3 regions of the Bartonella sp. LJL80 genome follow, and region 3 is predicted to be linked to each of the others. Evidence: predicted binding sites of a transcription regulator. Region 3 holds the regulator's gene; each other region holds the start of a gene.
What was found. The regulator LexA, encoded in region 3, represses DNA repair genes until DNA is damaged. The targets are predictions, from matches to a motif close to TGTTCNNNNTGTGTTCNG.
Positions count from the first base shown of each region.

Region 1: the regulator LexA is predicted to act here: its motif matches at 5,044-5,061, upstream of ACYSNS_RS04870 (putative DNA modification/repair radical SAM protein).
Region 2: the regulator LexA is predicted to act here: its motif matches at 2,598-2,615, upstream of ACYSNS_RS03145 (YifB family Mg chelatase-like AAA ATPase).

Region 1 covers NZ_JBTXLM010000002.1:131,725-138,297, forward strand. Annotated here, with positions in the region: gene ACYSNS_RS04850 (UDP-2,3-diacylglucosamine diphosphatase) at 1-662, shown strand, start outside; gene ACYSNS_RS04855 (glycosyltransferase family 4 protein) at 667-1,698, shown strand; gene ACYSNS_RS04860 (hypothetical protein) at 1,795-2,100, opposite strand; gene ACYSNS_RS04865 (UdgX family uracil-DNA binding protein) at 2,379-3,869, opposite strand; gene ACYSNS_RS04870 (putative DNA modification/repair radical SAM protein) at 3,811-5,040, opposite strand; gene nhaA (Na+/H+ antiporter NhaA) at 5,182-6,540, opposite strand.
Region 2 covers NZ_JBTXLM010000001.1:691,051-697,623, reverse strand. Annotated here, with positions in the region: gene ACYSNS_RS03155 (translocation/assembly module TamB domain-containing protein) at 1-365, opposite strand, end outside; gene ACYSNS_RS03150 (autotransporter assembly complex protein TamA) at 365-2,329, opposite strand; gene ACYSNS_RS03145 (YifB family Mg chelatase-like AAA ATPase) at 2,664-4,196, shown strand; gene ACYSNS_RS03140 (error-prone DNA polymerase) at 4,987-6,573, opposite strand, start outside.
Region 3 covers NZ_JBTXLM010000004.1:218,611-225,183, forward strand. Annotated here, with positions in the region: gene ACYSNS_RS07850 (YrbL family protein) at 26-649, opposite strand; gene ACYSNS_RS07855 (arginyltransferase) at 683-1,432, opposite strand; gene rimO (30S ribosomal protein S12 methylthiotransferase RimO) at 1,541-2,854, opposite strand; gene lexA (transcriptional repressor LexA) at 3,115-3,834, opposite strand; gene cysN (sulfate adenylyltransferase subunit CysN) at 3,970-5,577, opposite strand; gene cysD (sulfate adenylyltransferase subunit CysD) at 5,577-6,479, opposite strand; gene ACYSNS_RS07880 (phosphoadenylyl-sulfate reductase) at 6,476-6,573, opposite strand, start outside.

The DNA.
Region 1 (6,573 bases), on a different contig from region 3:
TTGTAGATGGATGGCGGCTGAAACGCAGCTGGTTTTGGCCACAGGAACACAATGATGTCGTTCAAAAGCTTTTGCGCCGCAGCCGCAAGGGTACACGTATCGTGTATATCGCAGGCAACCACGACGCTTTTCTACGAGATTTTCAGGGCACGCATTTTGGTGGTATCGAAGTGACCGATCGCGCCATGTTTGAAGCGGCAAACGGCCGTAAATATCTTGTCCTCCATGGCGATCAGTTTGATGTGGTGGTGCGTCATGCGCGTTTTATCGCTCTTATGGGCGATTGGGCTTATGATGCGGCACTGGGTTTCAATCTGGTTATGAATGCGATACGCCGCAAACTTGGCCTGCGTTACTGGTCATTTTCCGCATGGGCAAAATATCGTGTTAAAAAGGCTGTTAATTTCATTGGTGACTTTCAGAGTGTCGTGGCGGACGAAGCACGCCGCATGGGGGTAGACGGTGTGATTTGCGGCCATATCCATCATGCGACGATCGAAACAATCCACGAAATATCCTATATCAATACCGGTGATTGGGTGGAAAGTTGCACCGCAATCGTCGAACATGAGGATGGTCGGCTTGAGCTGATAGACTGGACAAATTCAGCTGATCAAACGGCCGATCGCGGCAATGTTGTAGCGCTTGCGAGTAGGGGATAGGCCAATGCGGGTCATTATCGTTACCGATGCTTGGCACCCGCAAGTCAATGGTGTTGTTCGGACATTGGAAAATCTCGTTGCAGGTTTGGCCGAGCGCGACGTTTCAGTAACGATCATATCGCCGGAAGATTATCGGTCGCTTCCCTGTCCGACCTATCCCGAAATTCGCTTGGCGCTTGTATCACCTTTTGCGCTGGCAAAGCGTATGGAAGCATTACAAGCCGATGCTGTGCACATTGCAACGGAAGGGCCACTGGGTTTTTGGGCACGCTGGATCTGCAAACGAAAAGGTTGGCGCTTTACCACCAGTTTTCACACGCGCTTTCCCGAATATCTGTCGGAAAGATTACCGGTTCCGCTTGGGCTAACTTACGCTTGGCTGCGTAGATTTCATAACGCCGCAGCAATGACCTTGGTGCCCACCCAATCAATCGAGACAATCTTGAAAGAGCGTGGTTTCCAACATTTGACCGTTTGGACCAGGGGCGTAGACCGTGCTATTTTTCATCCCCAACCACAAATAGACCTCGGGCTACCCAAGCCTATATTTCTGAGCGTTGGCAGGCTGGCAATAGAAAAAAATATCGAGGCTTTCCTGAAGCTCGATTTGCCGGGCACAAAGCTTATTGTTGGGGATGGACCGGATAAATCCAGATTGGAAGCCATGGCACCGGATGCGGTGTTTCTTGGGAAAAAACAGGGTAAGGAATTGGCTGAAATTTACGCTGGTTCGGATGTTTTTGTTTTTCCATCCAAAACCGATACATTCGGGCTTGTCATGCTAGAGGCCATGGCCAGTGGCCTTCCCGTGGCCGGATATCCGGTGCCGGGTGCAAGCGACATCATCGCCGTGAACGGTGCAGGCGTTTTATCTGAAGACTTGCAATATGCAGCCATGGCAGCATTGGGAAAGGGACGGATCGACCCCGACAAGGCTTTGGAAAACTTCACTTGGGGACGTTGTGTCGACATTTTCCGCCATACCCTTGTCTCGAAAGATCGGAAAGGTAAGCACAAGCCAAGTTATGCGGCCTAGCCTATCCAAAAGTATTGCAAAATACGCTTACCTGATTTGGCATACAAAAAAAGCCGACCTTTAAAGGTCGGCTTTTGTGCAATAATTAAATATAGATTACTGCTGGTTAGCAGGTGATCCGTCGCCGAAATGCGACATGTCGCTTTTTGGTAGGCTATGAACTGATAAACCTGAATTGGCGGCATGACCCGGAACATAACGGTTATCAACCGATCCGCCACCAAAACCATTCGCGCGTGTATAAGCGCGTGAATTTCCAGTAAGCGGTGTGCTCAATCCTGAATGGGCAGCTGTGCCGATAACATATGTGTTTTCAGGCGATCCGTCACCAAATGCATTACCGGCATAGGCGCTGCCAACACTCAACAAACCAGCAGCAGCAATCAAAAGTAATTTTTTCATTTTATTCTCTCCATTTCTATCAGCCGTTCCTTATCCAGGAAATAGCTTGCATCTAAAACTTGCGAGGTTGGAAACATGTTCCGTTCTCTTAAGTGTTTATTTGCTCTTTCGGGGGGACGAACTCAATTCACATTTTCATGTATCGATCACGGAAATGTTATAAAGAAAAAAATAAATAAAAACAGATTGTTATGAAGGTATTGTAAGGCAGCTCCCGGATTTTATGACAAACGCATCACCGGTTTGTGAGCGGTTTATTGACTATCGACTCGGCAATATCAACCGGTGTTTTCTACCGCGTATTTCAGCACGCGTGCAAAAGCTTCCTCTTGTTTGTTGCTCAAAACTTTATCTTGCAGGCGTAGAAGGTAAGAGGGATGGATTGTCGGAAGAATTGGCGGTAACTCTTCTGAGGTGATTATTTTTCCTTGCATTTCGGTCAAAGATTTATTGTTACCCGTGAGAGAAAAAAGTGCAGTTGCTCCCATTGTGACGATGAGTTTTGGTTTAACAAGCGCTATTTCTTGTAAAAGCCACCAGCGACAATGCTGAATTTCAGACCGGTTGGCGGTTTTATGCATACGCCTTTTGCCCCGCATCTCATATTTGAAATGCTTGACCGCATTAGTCAGATAGATATTGCTGCGGTCCAATCCCACTTGTTCACATGTACGGTTGAATAATTGGCCTGCCGGTCCAGAAAATGGTCGACCGATCAAGTCTTCCCGATCACCCGGCTGTTCGCCCACCACCATCAATTTTGCCGCGGCGTTTCCTTCACCACAAACTGCCTGGGTCGCATAACAGTGCAAAGGGCAGCGTTGACATTTTTGTATGTTTTGGTTGAGAACTGGCAACGTGTCAGCATTATTGCTGTCATTATCTTCCTGAACAGGCTGCTTTGCTAGACGCTGGTGGAAAAGTGGCGGTTGCATCGCCTGTTGTTCATGCATCTTTTTAACACGGGTTTCAGCACCGGCAATCATAGTGCCGATCATCGCGGTTTCAGGCAAGTTATGCCAGAATTTCTTCGGCATATGACTTTGCATGGTTTGGATTTTCATCCGCGCGGGATTGAAGATATGGCTGAAATAGGTTTTCCAAAGGTCTTCCGCGTCATCGTTTTGGTTTGGCTTGTTAGCAACTGCTGGCCCGATGGTAAGCTTTTGCTGCTCGAACCGCAAACTGCCTTTGGGGGTCAGGATTTGCCAATCCATGTCGCTGAACCGACGGCAGAAAAAGGGGGCTGCCCGCTCTACAATAAAATGGTCTGGTTCATACCAAGCGGTGAAATTGCGCCGCTCTCCAGCGCGCGGTGATTCTTTGAAACGTAAAAAGGCATGCATGTGATGGATGTCACGGCGAACGGATTTTTCGCGGGATAAAGCATCAGATACGTCCCGGTCATAAAGCTTTTGTAGCAATTGTTTGTCGGTCTGCAGCCGATAAAGCAAACGATAGAGTAAAGCAGGCGTGTCTTCACTGCTGTAACACAGCACCAATTCCGCCAAGGACAAAAAGCGCCGCGGTACTTCGATTGATCCACGTTTACTTAGCGTATCCGGCGGGGACTCTTGGTGGAATAGAGCTGATTGCGCGGATAAATTCCAGTCAATCTGTTCTGGCAGTATATCCCGCTCCAGCAGTTGGCGCGCATTATCGCGCCATTCATTGAAATCGGCCCGTTTTTGTAAGGAAACAATCTTCATATCAAAATAGACTAAGTTGATCGGGCGGCGGACGAAACCGGTCGATAAGGTTAGCGGCATCTAAAATACCTGCTGGCGTCCATTGATCGACTACGATAAATGGCTTGATCTTGCGCATCGGCAAATGAAAAGCTTTCAAATCTTCAAATGTCAGACGTTTGAACCGACGCGCAGTAAGGATACGTTTGACATTGCGCACACCCAATCCAGGAATACGCAGCAACATTTCCCGCTCGGCCCTATTAATGTCGACAGGAAACAGATGCCTGTTTTTAAGCGCCCATGATAATTTCGGATCGAAATCAAGATCAAGCATGCCGTTGCTGTCGTCAGATGTTAGTTCGCTCATCTCAAAGCCATAGAAACGAAACAACCAGTCGGCCTGATAAAGACGATGCTCTCGCAAAAGCGGCGGCTTTTTCACCGGCAAGATTTTAGATGCATCAGGTATCGGACTAAAGGCTGAATAATAAACACGTTTGAGTTGATAGCCCGAGTAAAGCCGCGCGCTCGATTGCAAAATCGTCGCGTCATTTGTGGCGTCTGCGCCAATAATCATTTGGGTCGATTGACCTGCCGGAGCGAACTTTTTGCGTTTTTTGGTCTGCAACGTCGGATCTTTGGCATCTTCAATATGCAGCCGGACATTGCCCATAGCTTGCCTTATGGTCAGCGGTTTTTTCTGCGGAGCAAGTTCAGCAATGCCTTGCTCGGTCGGAAGTTCAACATTGATAGAAAGCCGGTCTGCATAAAGCCCTGCTTCTTCGATAAGAGCAGGACTGGCTTCCGGAATGGTTTTGAGATGGATGTAACCGCCAAAGTGATGCACCAAACGCAATTCACGCGCTATGCGAACCATTTGTTCCATGGTGGCATCAGCCGAACGTATAATGCCTGATGAGAGAAACAAACCTTCAATATAATTTCGCCGATAAAATTCCAATGTCAGAAAAATGACTTCATCGGTCGTAAATCGCGCCCGCTCAACATTACTGGACGAGCGATTGATGCAATAGGCACAATCGTAAATGCAAAAATTGGTCAATAGAATTTTTAAAAGCGATACGCACCGGCCATCCGGTGTATAGGAATGGCAAATTCCCATATTTTCTGTCGACCCCAACCCCTTATTGGTCTGCGGCGCGCGCGTGGAACCGCTTGATGCGCAGGAAGCATCATATTTGGCCGCATCGGCAAGAATTGCCAGTTTTTCTTTCAATGTTTTCGCCATAAATGTTCACTATATGTTCCTGTCGAAAAAAGCAATATGGTGAGATCGCTGCACGAAAATATTATGATTTTTTGACCAAAATACGCCAATCAAGGCAATTGTGACATTGCCTTGTATCAAAACTGAGCAATCAATAGTCGATCAGCTGGGCGTATTTTTTGGTTTTTCCATTTGAAGATAAACAAGGCCATAGGCAAGCCCGGCTAGGGCGGATAAGCCAGAGCCACCAAGAACGCCGATTTTTGCTGCATTTAACTGGTTTGCATCGGTGAATGCCAGCATAGCGACGAAAATTGCCATAGTGAAACCGATACCTGCAAGGAAGCCTGCAAGCAGCAAGCCAGACCAAGTGACATGGGGGGGCAGACGGCAAAGGCCGGTTTTTACAGCAATGAAACTTGCCAGTAAGATACCGACCGGTTTGCCGATGAACAGACCGACTGCAACGCCAGATACAATCCATGCAGCCCCATCAGCAAAGAGGTCAAATCCGGAAAAGCTGACACCGGCATTGGCAAATGCAAAAATGGGCATAATGACGAAAGCAACCCAGGAGTGAAGGGCCATTTGAATACGTGTTACCGGTGGAACCATGTCGCGTTGCCCTTGCCGTAGCTCTTTCAAGGCCGCAGTGATATGACGAGGCGAATTGTGTTGTTGCACGTTTTGCAACGTTTCAAGCGCGGAAGAGATACGTGCGAGTGGTGACAGGCGGTGGCGGGGCACCAAGACCGGTGTTATCATTCCAAGGATGACGCCGGCGAGTGAGGGATGGGCACCAAGAACCATAAGCCCCCACCAGATGATGGCAGCTGGCAATATATAAAACCAAGCCGATGCAATGCCTATCCATTGGAAGAAAAATACAACGACAATACCAAAAATAGCGATTGCCGCGCCGTGAAACTCAAGACCGTTGGAATAGAAAACGGCAATGATGAGTACGGCAATAATATCGTCGATAATGGCGAGAGAAAGCAGGATGACCCTAAGGTTCGCTGGGATAGCTTTGCCGAGAAGGGCTAAAATGCCCACCGCAAAAGCAATATCAGTTGCTGTCGGAACAGCCCAGCCATGGGCACGCATCCCATCCACATTAAGAAATAGATAAATGAGGGCAGGCAGGCAGACGCCGCCGATTGCCGCGATAATAGGCAGCGTAGCTTGCTTTAAATCGGAAAGGGCGCCTTCGTGGATTTCACGGCGGATTTCCATTCCGGCGACGAGAAAAAATACGGTCATAAGACCGTCATTGACCCAGAAATGCAAATCCCGAAAAAATGAAAACGCGCCAATCTGGATACCGAAAGGCATGTGCCAGAATTGTGTATAGAGTGATGCGTAAGATGAGTTGGCGATCACAAGAGCCGCTGCCGCAGCAATTATCAAGACAAGACCGCTCATCGCTTCGATATGCAGAAAGCGTTCCACTGCTGAAACAGCACGCTCGGCGATAATAGTGGCACGATTAGGGAAATGGTTGGACTTCAAATTTTCCATAGGCAGGCTCCAAAGAGCTGGCGGCCCGACCAA
Region 2 (6,573 bases), on a different contig from region 3:
AAAGGTTTGCGTAAAACGTCAATCCGCTCTGCCGATAGCTGGTCTATGGAAATCTGCCCGCGCAGCAAAGCCAGACGGCTCCAATCCATCTTGGCATTGGTGATTTTCAGCCATACGCCATTACGGTCGCCAACGGTAATAGAGCCGATCGTTGCGCTGGATGACAAAGCACCCTGAATATTGGATATCTTGATTTGCCGGTTTGGGGCCGAAATCGTTCGTTCAATAAATGACAGCACCCATGACTTATCTTCATCAGCCTGAGTTTCCTGCGCTGCGGGCGTGTTCTGGGCATGGACAAAGCTGCTGCAAAGCAACATGAAAAGACCAAAGACAATAGCGGAAATGTGCGAAATTCTCATCATTAGAACGCCTGCCCTATACCGATATAAAAACCGAGATCCGGATCGCCGCTGGCGCGATCAAGCGGCACGGCAACATCGAAACGCAAAGGGCCAAGCCCCGTCATATAGCGGCCGCCGATACCGGCGCCAAGTTTTGTATTCTCGGAAAAATCGGGATAGGAATCCTCTCCCACAACGCCGGCATCAATAAAGCCGACAACACCAATCGTATCCGTTACCATTGTGCGCAATTCGGCTGAGCCCTCAACCAGCGAGCGACCGCCAATCGTGTCGCCGGTTTCTGTCTTGATACCGATATTGCGGTAGCCATAGCCGCGAACCGAACCGCCACCGCCGGCAAAGAACAGCATATCGGAAGGCAGTTCTTTGGCCTCCGCGCCAGTGATTGTGCCTACTTTTGCACGGGTTGCAATTACGTAGCGGTCTTTTGAATCGAGGGCGAAATAAGACCGGCCCTCAACCGTCATCTTGCCGATGAAATTGCCGTATTGCGCTTCATAGACAGGCTCCAGCACAACCTCGCCATAAAGCCCATGCTTGGCGTTTGCCTTGTCATCGCGGCTGTCATAGAGCAAACCACCGAGAAGGCCGATTGTCGTAAAATCGCGGCTGCCGAAATAGTCATCTTCGGACTTGGTCTGTGCCACGTTGAAATAAGCCCGCCCCGACAGTTCATCATTGAATATGTGTGTCAGGCCGAGCTGGCCGCTGACACCCGTCGTTGTATAGTTGTCCAGCACTTCACGTTGCGCCTTCAAACCGGCAACAAAATCGGTGTCAGGCGTTATCACACCCGGCCGAGTAAAGGTGGTGCCCAAAAGATAACTGAAATTCTTCGGATTATATGAATCATCCTGACTGCCACCGATACCACTGATACGGGCATCAAACCGTAAGCGTTCTGCGTGGCCGAACAGATTGCGGTGCATCCAGTAGGCTTCCAGGCCGGCCCCATCAAGCGTCGAATAGCTGCCACCAACGCCAAAACGCCGTGGCGGGCGCTCCTGAACCACCAGATTCAGCGGCAGACTGCCGTCGGGGTTGATCTTATCAGCTTCGCGAACATTCGCGGCACGGAAAACATCAAGACGCGCAAGCCGCTTATTGGCTTTGCTGATATCATCGGGGTCGTATTCTTCGCCTTCTTTGATGCCGGTCATCCAAGCAACATACGCCGAATCCATACGCGGCTTTTTTGTCACATTGCGCACCGTCAGCGGGCCATAATGCGCTTTTTGCCCTGGCTCCACCTGAATATTGGCATCAACAATGCGTGTGGCATGATCGGCCACAACGTCGCGCCCTTTCACTGTTGCCTTGGCGTAGCCCTGCTGGCGCCAACCTTCAACCGCAAGCTGTTCGGCTTTGAATACGGTGCCGGATTTGGCCACGTCGCCCGCGGCATAGCCGGAATCCTGTGGCAAAGGAACTTTGTCTTTTTTGTTATCGGTGGGCGGTGCGAGCTCGTGCACGCTGGCCGTGCCAAAATGATATTCAGGGCCGGTATCAATCGTAATGACAATAGAAGATTTTTCCGGAAGCTCGGTGTCGGGGCGTAAATCTGCCGCCTCCTGACCATTCACGGTGATGCTGATAACACCGCCATAGCGCCCTTCAGCGTAAAGGGCTGCCAGTATCTTTCGATAATCTCCACGGGCCTTTGCAAGCAGTCCGGCAGAGCCCGAAGCGGGTTTTTCATGATCGCCAACCAGCGATGAGGCCGCTTTGACCGTCTTGACACCATCCTCGGGTGCGCCCGGTGCGGCAACGACATCGACTGTGTAATATTTAGGTTCGCCGATCACATCGGCCGCGGCATCATCCTGTTTTTTCTTGCCCCAAAGATGCACGCCGAAAAGTTCGAATGCGCCTGCCTTTTGCGGTGGGACAAAAACAAGCGAAAAACCGGCAAGCAACGCTATCGCGCTTCCCGCTTTCAACCAAGATTTTGCCCGACATATAATCAAAACAGGTACTCTTAAACGTTTTACTCTACATATGAGACGGCACCGACACGCATAATAGGCAGCCCCGCAATACTGCCGATTTTACGCAAAACCGCCGCGCCTTGCAGGGTTTCAAAGTTTGTCCTTGTTACCATAACAGACTTTTCATGCCTACACCGCGCCGGCTGAATTTGCATGATCTTTGTCAAAGAAGTGTTAAACCGCACAACTTTAGCGGCGCATAGCTGCTATGCGTGACGCAAAAGACACAAAAATGTTCACGTATTGTTCTTGATTTGTTATGAAATCTATGGTTGTATCAATTTGGGACACTTTTAAAGGGAATAGCATCATGGTTGCACGTATAACGACAGTCGCCTTTAGCGGTGTTGATGCTTTACCGGTGGATGTGCAGGTGATGATTGCCCCCGGAAAAATGGGAATGTCTATTGTTGGCCTTGCCGACAAAGCTGTTGCCGAAAGCCGTGAAAGGGTACAGGCAGCATTGCACGCCTGCGGTCTTTCCATGCCGGTCAAGCGGGTTACCATCAACCTAGCGCCTGCCGATCTGCCAAAGGAAGGCTCCCATTATGACCTGCCAATTGCGGTTGGTCTTATGGTCGCTATGGGGCTTTTGCCACCGGAAGTCGCGCAAGACTATGTTGTTATGGGTGAATTGTCCCTTGACGGTTCTATTGCGCCTGTCAGCGGTGTCCTGCCTGCAGCGATGACCGCTGTCGCTTTAGGCAAAGGCTTGATCTGTCCTGAAAAATGCGGTGCTGAAGCTGCTTGGGCCGGTTCTGACATCGAAATACTGGCACCATCGGGATTATTGGCTCTGGTCAACCACTTTAAAGGTGCGCAAATTCTTTCCCGTCCACAACCCCGCCAATATGTCATACAGGACAATCTGCCAGACCTTGCCGACATTAAAGGACAAGAAGCGGCAAAACGGGCATTGGAAGTTGCCGCTGCCGGTCGCCACAACCTGTTATTTGTTGGCCCTCCGGGGGCGGGAAAATCCATGTTGGCGCAACGTCTGCCTTCTATCTTGCCTCCATTGGATGCGCGTGAATTGCTGGATGTCTCGCTGATTGCATCGATTGCTGGCGAAACCACCAATGGTTCTGTATCCGTCCATCGTCCTTTTCGGTCGCCTCACCATTCCGCATCGATGGCCGCTATGGTGGGAGGTGGCATAAAAGCCCGCCCGGGCGAGGTGTCCTTGGCGCATAATGGTGTGCTGTTCCTTGATGAATTTCCAGAATTTTCACCGCAGGTTCTCGATTCATTGCGCCAACCCTTGGAAAGTGGGGAATGTGTGGTTGCCCGTGCCAACCATCATGTCAGCTATCCAGCCCGTATCCAGCTCGTCGCCGCGATGAATCCTTGCCGCTGCGGCATGGCGGGCGAACCCGGCCATGTCTGCGCCCGCGGCCCGCGCTGTCAGGCTGATTATCAGGCACGTATTTCCGGCCCGTTACTCGACCGTATTGACCTGCGTATCGAAGTGCCGGCTTTATCTGCTTTAGACCTGATGCAACCGGCCAAATCAGAGCCGAGCCACGTTGTTGCCGCACGCATTGTAAAGGCGCGTCTATTACAGGCCGAACGATTTGCCCGTTTAGGCGCACCCCATATCCGTGCCAATGGCGACTGTCCGGCAAGCCTGATCGAGCAAATTGCCATTCCCGATGCTGGTGCAACGGCGTTGTTGCGCGATGTCAGCGAAAAAATGCGGTTATCCGCCCGTGCCTATCATCGGGTTTTGAAGGTAGCTCGGACGATTGCCGACCTTGATGGCTCGCAACGCCTCACCAGACACCATCTTGCAGAGGCGATTTCTTACCGGCTAGGCAATGAGCGTCTTGCCGCTGTCGCCTAATATAGCTTGAACCCCGCACATGAACAAAAGACACTCTGAAATACAAGGCAAGTGGGCGGTGACCATTTAAGAACGGCTTGGTTGGCGCAAAAATCTTATCTGAATAAGAGAAAAATGCAGGCAGCGTGGTTTTCACCGTCAAGGTTTTCCGATGCATTTATAGGAAATTTCTGCCCAACCCTTTCAATGGCATGATAACAAAAATAAAGTGCAGAACAATAGTCTGGCTTAGCTATTTCATAAGGTAAATCCTGCCGCTTCATGCTGTTGGCAGTCATTTTTTATTGGCTTGGTTGGCGATTGATTTCTCATGTCGCGCTTCAATGCAGAGCTATTTTATCACATCTACCAAAGCTATAGTGGCAACCTTACGGAAAGCATGGGGAACGTTTTTGCCCATGGGTTACCATCCATTTAATACCACCAAAATGATGTAAGCCCGTAGATAAGCCGATTGACCGCCTCTCAAAGTATTTGATGTGCCTCGAGCAAAACATTTTTAATGTTGAACCATCAATTTCATCTAACTCTCTGTTTTACCGCAACTCATCCGATAGGAGTGGAATAATGAATTGATCCAATGAATCAATTCTCCTGCGGATGCGCTTCACACTTTTGGGGAATGGCTCTGGGTTGCGCCGCTTTGGTTATCCAATATCGGCATTGTTATAAATTGCCATGGCATTTTCCAAAACGGTGACAGCGCCAAACGAAACAGGCATCCCGTTATTTTTATCGCCTGAGATTTCAAACATGGTTGGTGGGTCTCAACCGGCTGGGCGCCAAACTCTTAATGGAAGTCGCGTGATTTCGGAATAGCACGGAATTGACGTGGATGTTGTGCCATCGGTTCCGATGCTGTTGGCCCAAAACGCTCCGGCATGTCGCTTAACGACAGTAAATCCATGCTTCTATCTTCAATTTCTGCTGCAACAAGGTGTGTTACGCCGGATATATCGCGTTGAACCTTACCGGTGACCCATAGCATTTTTCCGCCCATGACCTCGCGGCGAAACCGCGCCATGATTTTCGGCCAAACCACGATATTGGCAATGCCGCTTTCATCTTCCATCGTGAGAAATACAACACCTTTGGCGCTGCCGGGTCTTTGGCGCACCGTTACAATGCCGGCAATGGCAGCGACAGCGCCTCCGGCAACCTCCATCGCATCCTGACAGGGTATGATGCCCTGCTTTTTCAATGCTTCCCGCAAAAAGCTCATCGGGTGGGCCTTAAGGGAAAGGCGGGTCATTTCATAATCATTGATAACATGTTCACCCAGTTTCATCGGCGACAAGAGCAGGCGTTTTTCACGCGCCATTTCTGATTGCTTTGCCGCTTCAAACAAAGGCAGTGCAGCATCGTCAGGCAGGCGGCGCACTGCCCATAAGGCATTACGCCGTTCAATACGCAAACTATGGAAACAATCGGCATCAGCCAGAAGCTGGAAAGCCCGCTTGGGCAACACCACTCGCTGGTGCAGTTGTTCAATGGAATCGAAGCGTCCGCTGGTTTGCGCCTCTTCCAGTCTCTCCCCCCATTCGCTTGAAAAACCGCTGATTTGACGAAACCCCAAACGCAAAGCCAAGACTTGATCCAGCCTTTCCAACCGATGGTCATATCGGCTTTGATTAATGTCCACCGGCAATACTCTCACTCCGTGGTCGCGTGCATCGCGCACAATCTGGGCTGGTGCATAAAAGCCCATGGGTTGCGAATTCAGCAATGCTGCGGCAAACACTTCAGGATGGTGGCACTTCAGCCAAGCCGAAACATAAACCAGATGAGCAAAGCTTGCGGCATGGCTTTCTGGAAAGCCATATTCGCCAAAACCCTCAATCTGTTTAAAACAGTTTTCAGCAAAAGGCCGTTCATAACCACGCCTGACCATGCCCTCCACCATTTTTTCACGCATGGTATGAATGGTGCCAACCCGTCGAAATGTTGCCATTGCGCGGCGTAGAAGATTGGCTTCATCGGGGGTAAATTTGGCCGCTTCAATGGCGATGCGCATTGCCTGTTCCTGAAATAGCGGCACCCCCATGGTTTTACCCAATACACGCTCCAGCTCGTCACGCGGGCCATGCTCGGCAGAGGGAAAGGGATAATCCACCTTTTCCTCGCCGCTGCGACGACGCAGATAGGGATGTACCATATCTCCCTGAATAGGCCCTGGCCGCACAATGGCCACTTCAATCACCAGATCGTAGAATGTTTTGGGCTTGAGCTTGGGCAGCATGTTCATCTGCGCCCGGCTTTCCACCTGAAAAACCCCCAGAGAATCGCCTTTGGACAACATCTGATAAACCGGTCTATCATCGCGCGGTATATCATGCAGGCCGTGATTCAGCCCTTTATGTTGCTTTAAAAGGTCAAA
Region 3 (6,573 bases):
AATCACCGGGAAGGAGTAAAGACGTTTATTCTTCTTTCTCACGCAGTCGCTCCATGTGACGTTGGAAGCGTTGATAAACTTCGAGATTCTTCTTCGCATTGATGGAAGGGAAATAAGTGCGTGTTTGAAGAGCAGACTTCTCCGAGATTCCATCAATAATAACGATCTGCTGTTCACCATTACGATTGGCTAAAACCAGGTTCCAAGGATTTAAATCGTAAAGGATAGCGGGTGTTTCACGAATCCAGATCTCAAATTGCTCCAATGCGGATCTGATCGGAGATGGATTGTTGGCAAATATAGCAACCGGCGGGGCAAAAGCATTATTTGCGTCTTTCTCTGCTTTTACCGTAAGCCCCCATCCAAGATCTGTTTGCTGCATACCTACAACGGAAAACATGTGAGGTTGCTGGCTTTCAGGTTTAGGGTTGATACGGATAATTTCACGAAACTCATGCATATTGACAGAATTTGCACCTAGCGGTTTAAATCTTTTCTTCCATGCAGGGACTTTATGTGTCTTCGCAATCCATTCGGGTCGTGGAACTTTGATTAACAGGTCTGGATCGTCGGGATGTACAAAAACGAGCCTGGCGTTTCCTTTGAAACGAGGCTCCAACCCCGAAAGTGCAACGAAATAAGGTTTCATATCTATTAAATCCGATTATCGCGGATAACTAGCTTATTTGCCGGAGATTTGCCACCCTTTAGATGTCAGATGTTCCTGGGGACGGTAGCGTTCCTTATAACCCATTTTTTCTGACCCTGCGACCCAGTAACCAAGATACACATAAGGCAAACCAAGTGACTTTGCCCGTTTTATGTGGTCTAGGATGACGAACATACCTAAAGACGAACTTCGTAATTCAGGAGAAAAAAACGAATAAACCATCGACAATCCATCATTAATGATATCTGTCAATGCGACCGCCAATAAAGGGCCTTCGCCTTTTCCTGTAATGCCTGTGTCAATCCCGGACCCGCGATATTCTATGAGCTGCGTATCGGCCCGCGTATCCTCAACCATCATCTGATAATCCAAAACTGACATCTCGCTCATCCCGCCATCAGGATGACGGGCATTAAGATAATCGCTGAAAAGTGCATATTGCTCCGACGTTATTTTTGGAGCGCAAATCGCACCAAAAATATGGGCATTCTTTTTTGTAACGCGCCTCATTGTACGATCCGGTTGGAAGGCATCGACTACAATGCGTATGGACACACACGCCTGACAGCCATCGCATACGGGTCTATAGGCGATATTTTGTGACCTCCGGAATCCCCCCTGCGTTAAGACAGAATTCATGTCACCAGCAACAGGATCACTCAGATAGGTGAAAACCTTGCGTTCAAAACGATCTGGTAAATATGGACAAGGCTGGGGCGCAGTTAGAAAAAACTGTGGCACATTTTTGTCATGCTCTGTCATATTCCCTAAATCCGCGATGTTAATAGCTAAGATTTGCGACATTCGCCGCAAACGTCAAGGGTAGAGCAAACAAAGTCACCGGTTTATCAGGCGTAAACCTGATTAAATTTAAACCGCTGTGCCGTAGAGATCATAAGCATCTGAATTTTCGACGCGAACAGTAACAAACTCTCCTACCCGCAAAGGACGCCGCGATGTGATGTGAACGACGCCATCAATTTCAGGCGCGTCATATTTGGTTCGACCTTTTCCAGATGTACCGGATGCTTCGTCAATGAGAACCTGCAATCGCTTGCCGACCTTTTTTTTCAAGAGGCCAGCCGATATATTTTGCTGCTGCGCCATGAAACGATGCCAACGGTTATCTTTGATTTCGTCTGGTACCATATCAAGACCTAGATCATTTGCGGCAGCGCCATGAACTGGCTCATATTTGAAGCAACCTGCACGCTCGATTTTCGCTTCAGCCAACCAGTCCAGAAGTATCTGAAAGTCTTCTTCAGTCTCCCCAGGAAAGCCGACAATGAAGGTTGATCGTAACGCTAAATCAGGACAAATTTCGCGCCATTTTTCGATGCGCCGACTTGTTTTTTCCAAATGGGCTGGACGCTTCATATGTTTCAATACGTTTGACGAAGCATGTTGAAAGGGAATATCCAAATAGGGTAGAATTTTTCCTTCCGCCATCAACTCAATAACATCATCCACGTGGGGGTAGGGGTAAACGTAATGCATTCGCACCCAAATCCCCATGTCACCGAGCTCTTTCGATAGATCAAGGAACTTTGCCCGAACTTGTCGATCTTTCCACGGGCTTTCACTATATTTCAGATCAACGCCATAAGCACTGGTATCTTGAGAAATAACCAGAAGCTCTTTAACACCAGCATTGACGAGCTTTTCAGCTTCACGCAAAACATCGGCTGCAGGGCGCGAGACTAAATCGCCACGCAGAGCCGGTATAATGCAAAAACTACACCTATTAGAACATCCTTCTGAAATCTTCAGGTAGGCATAATGGCGAGGCGTCAGGCGAATACCTTGCGGGGGAACGAGATCTACAAACGGGTCATGTGCCGGAGGCGCTGCCTCGTGAACAGCCTCCATAACACTTTCATAGGCTTGAGGTCCCGTAATAGCGAGAACGTTAGGATGCGCTTTGCGTATGACATCGGGCTCAGCACCCAAGCATCCCGTAACAATGACCTTACCGTTTTCCTTAATAGCATCGCCAATATTAGCAAGAGACTCATCACGGGCAGAATCCAGAAAGCCGCAAGTATTTACGATTACAAGATCTGCTCCCTCATGCTTGCGAGCAATTTCATACCCTTCAGCACGCAAGCTTGTTATTATACGCTCAGAATCCACAAGCGCTTTAGGACAACCAAGCGATACAAAGCTAATACGTGGCGCAGACATACTTATTCCCAAAAACAATATGGATGGACAACCTTGTATCCATTGCCGAGATTATAAATTGGCCGAAAAACCTTAAGTCAAACCTTGGTAGTAGACCAGATATTTTATGACATGCGGTATATTGCTCGTTTTTCGACTTTTTAACAAAAGCGCGAATAACATGAAGTTGTTAAGTTTGCTACCGAAAACCGCTCTCCTAAACTTTCGCGTCTAACAACGTGAAAGCTTTTAAATTGCGATAAACGGTTTCCAAAAGCCTTTTAATAACGTCGGATAAGGCCGACAAGCCGGCCCTGCAACCTGATGCGATCTGGCCCGAAAATACGCGTTTCATATGCAGGATTTGCAGCTTCCAAGGCAACCGAAGCTCCTTTACGACGATAGCGCTTCAATGTTGCTTCTTCATCGTCAACAAGCGCTACGACGATCTCGCCCGGATTGGCGGTATCTCCACGTTTGATGATCACGGTATCGCCGTCAAAAATACCGGCTTCAATCATAGAATCACCTTTCACTTCAAGCGCATAATGTTCTCCAACACCAATCATATCCGGCGGAAGCGATAACATATTGGTCTGTTGCTGAATTGCAGAGATCGGAACACCAGCTGCAATACGCCCCATAACAGGAACATTGACATTCGCAACAGCCATATCATTTGCTGAAGAAGGTGTTTGCGGCATGACATTTTTCAATGTCTGTCCTTTTGTTCCTTCTATCACACTCGGCGAAAATTTACGCGTTGTTGTGAGGCCAGGAGCAATGGTATCGGGAAGCCGGACAACTTCCAATGCACGCGCACGATTGGGAAGCCGACGGATAAAACCGCGTTCTTCCAATGCAGTTATCAATCGATGAATGCCGGATTTGGAAGATAGATCCAAAGCTTCTTTCATTTCGTCAAATGAAGGTGGGATGCCGCTTTCTTTAAGGCGGTCGTGGATGAACAATAAAAGTTCATATTGTTTGCGCGTAAGCATACAGCCTTCCAATCAACGAATCAAAATAGAAACAAAACCAGAACATACTCTATATGTTCATTAATTGTTCTACAAGTGTTTTCAGACGAGAAGAAGTGTGTTTATCGTGTAACTATCAACAGGGTAACGTCAGGCCTAGATGCCGGCTCCGTCTTGCAGTCCTTGCACGCGCGTTTTGTCCGGTCTGTTCGCTATTTGGTAGACAAATGGGCGCAACACGAAATCAAGCGCGATGACGAATAATGTCCCAATAAAAGATGTTGTGAGATGGTAAATGATAAGGCCGAAGAGTATCGCTGCCAAAAGCCGACCAAACAGTATTGAAGTAACGTTTTGATTGCTCAAGGGATGAATCCAGAGCTCTATCGCTTCTTTGACGATAGCCTTATCAGAATTTTTTAGTTTCTTGTCATTAGCTTCTGGTAAGTCGTTTACAGAAGCTACTGTTCCTAACGCGACGGTTTCGTTTGTATAGGGATCAATCAGTATGAAAGCGCCCAGGGTTTTGTCATCTTGATAATTTGATGCGACTATAGGCTTTTCTGTATTGATCGTTAGCCTGCCGATTTCATTCATCGTCAGTGTACTGTCAAAAATCTTTTGATAGCTATGGATATCAGTTTTATAATCGAGTGAAATTATTTTCATTGGCGTTGTAGCTGTGCCTATACGCAATAAAAAGCGGTCTTTTAGTGAAAGCTGTATAGGTCGCATCCATAAAATGTCGGTGCAAAAGCTCCGAGAGGCATTTATGGTATCTGTTGCAGATACCAAAACATCTCCACGCGATACATCTATCTCGCTTGTTAAGGTGACAGTTACGGCATCGCCGCTGGCAGCTTCTGTGACTTTGCCATCGCTTCCGAATATATCTTTAATGACTGACCGCGCTCCACTCGGTAGGGAGATAACTTCGTGTCCGCTTTTAACCTTTCCGGTTCCAATAGTTCCGCTGAAGCCGCGGAAGTCCAGATTGGGTCGATTGACCCACTGGACTGGCAAACGAAATGGCTTGTTGGTCGTATCATTATTTTTTATCGAAACGGTATCAAGATAGTCGAGCAGTGTTAATCCGTCATACCAGCTTAAATTTTCTGATTTATTTGCTAAATTGTCTCCCAGTTTCGCACTTAACGGGATGAATACGATCTGCTCAAAAGATAGGGCGGGTAGGAGCGTTGAAAATTCGTCAACGATGCTTTTGAACCGAATTTCGTCGTAGCTCACGAGGTCCATTTTGTTAACGGCAACAATCACGGAGCGTATCCCCACCAATGATGTGATGAAGGCGTGGCGGCGCGTTTGCGGAAGGACGCCCTTACGTGCATCGATTAGAATGATTGCAAGATCGGCTTGAGAGGCACCCGTGGCCATATTGCGTGTATATTGTTCATGTCCCGGCGTATCTGCAATGATATAGGAACGCTTTGTCGATGAAAAATAACGATAAGCGACATCTATTGTGATACCTTGCTCGCGCTCTGCAGCCAGACCGTCTACCAACAATGCAAAATCAATATCGTCCCCCGTTGTACCAAATTTCTTTGAATCGCTCTCGAGGCTCGCTTGTTGGTCGTCATAGATGGAGCCAGTGTCATAAAGAAGACGGCCTATTAGCGTTGACTTACCATCATCGACAGACCCACATGTTAAGAAACGTAACAGAGTGTTCTCCTGTTCTATAGGTCCATTGTCTTCATCGGGCGCTGCGGATAGACTTGCGGGTTGCATTGCCAAGCTCATCAGAAATAACCTTCTTGTTTTTTCTCTTCCATCGAAGCTCCGCCATCCTTGTCAATGGCCCTTCCTTGCCTTTCAGATATACGGGAAAGCAGCATCTCCGCGCGAATTGAGGGGAGATCGGATGCGAAGGATTTCACTGCACCGGTTAAAGGATAACAACCTAACGTTCGGAAGCGTACGCTCAATGATTGAAGTTGTTCGCCCGGTCTGAGAATCATACGTTCATCATCACGCATGATTAGCATTCCCTCACGCTCAACAATTGGCCGAATGGCTGCAAAATAAAGCGGTACAACAGGAATTTTCTCACTTTCGATATATTCCCAGATGTCACTTTCAGTCCAGTTTGATAGAGGGAAGACGCGAAAGCTCTCTCCTGGGTTTTTCCTCGTATTGAAAAGATTCCAAGGCTCGGGTCGCTGAAACTTTGGATCCCACCGATGCTCTTTGGAACGTAACGAAAAAAAACGCTCTTTAGCGCGACTTTTTTCTTCGTCACGACGCGCTCCGCCAAAGGCCGCATCGAAACAGTATTTATCAAGTGCCTGTTTCAGCGCCGCAGTTTTCATAATGTCAGTATGCATACGGGAACCGGAATCAAAAGGATTGATATTCTGTGCGATACCTTCTTCGTTTCTGTGTATGATAAGGTTCAATCCAAGCCTTTCGATCTCCCTGTCTCGAAAAGCTATCATTTCCTTGAATTTCCAACCCGTGTCGACATGAAGTAGAGGGAAGGGGGGCTTTCCAGGAGCAAATGCCTTCATCGCGAGATGCAGCATAACCGCTGAATCTTTGCCAATCGAGTAGAGCATTACCGGATTTTCTGCCGTCGCGACAACTTCACGTAAAATGAAAATCGATTCCGCTTCAAGCCTCAGAAGGTGCGGCTTCGACGTCATCGTTGCGCTCCAGAATTACGAGGAAGTGTCTTCGTGTGATCGATGACACTGTTTGGTCCATGTTTCACATGCAAACCACATTCCTTCTGGCTTT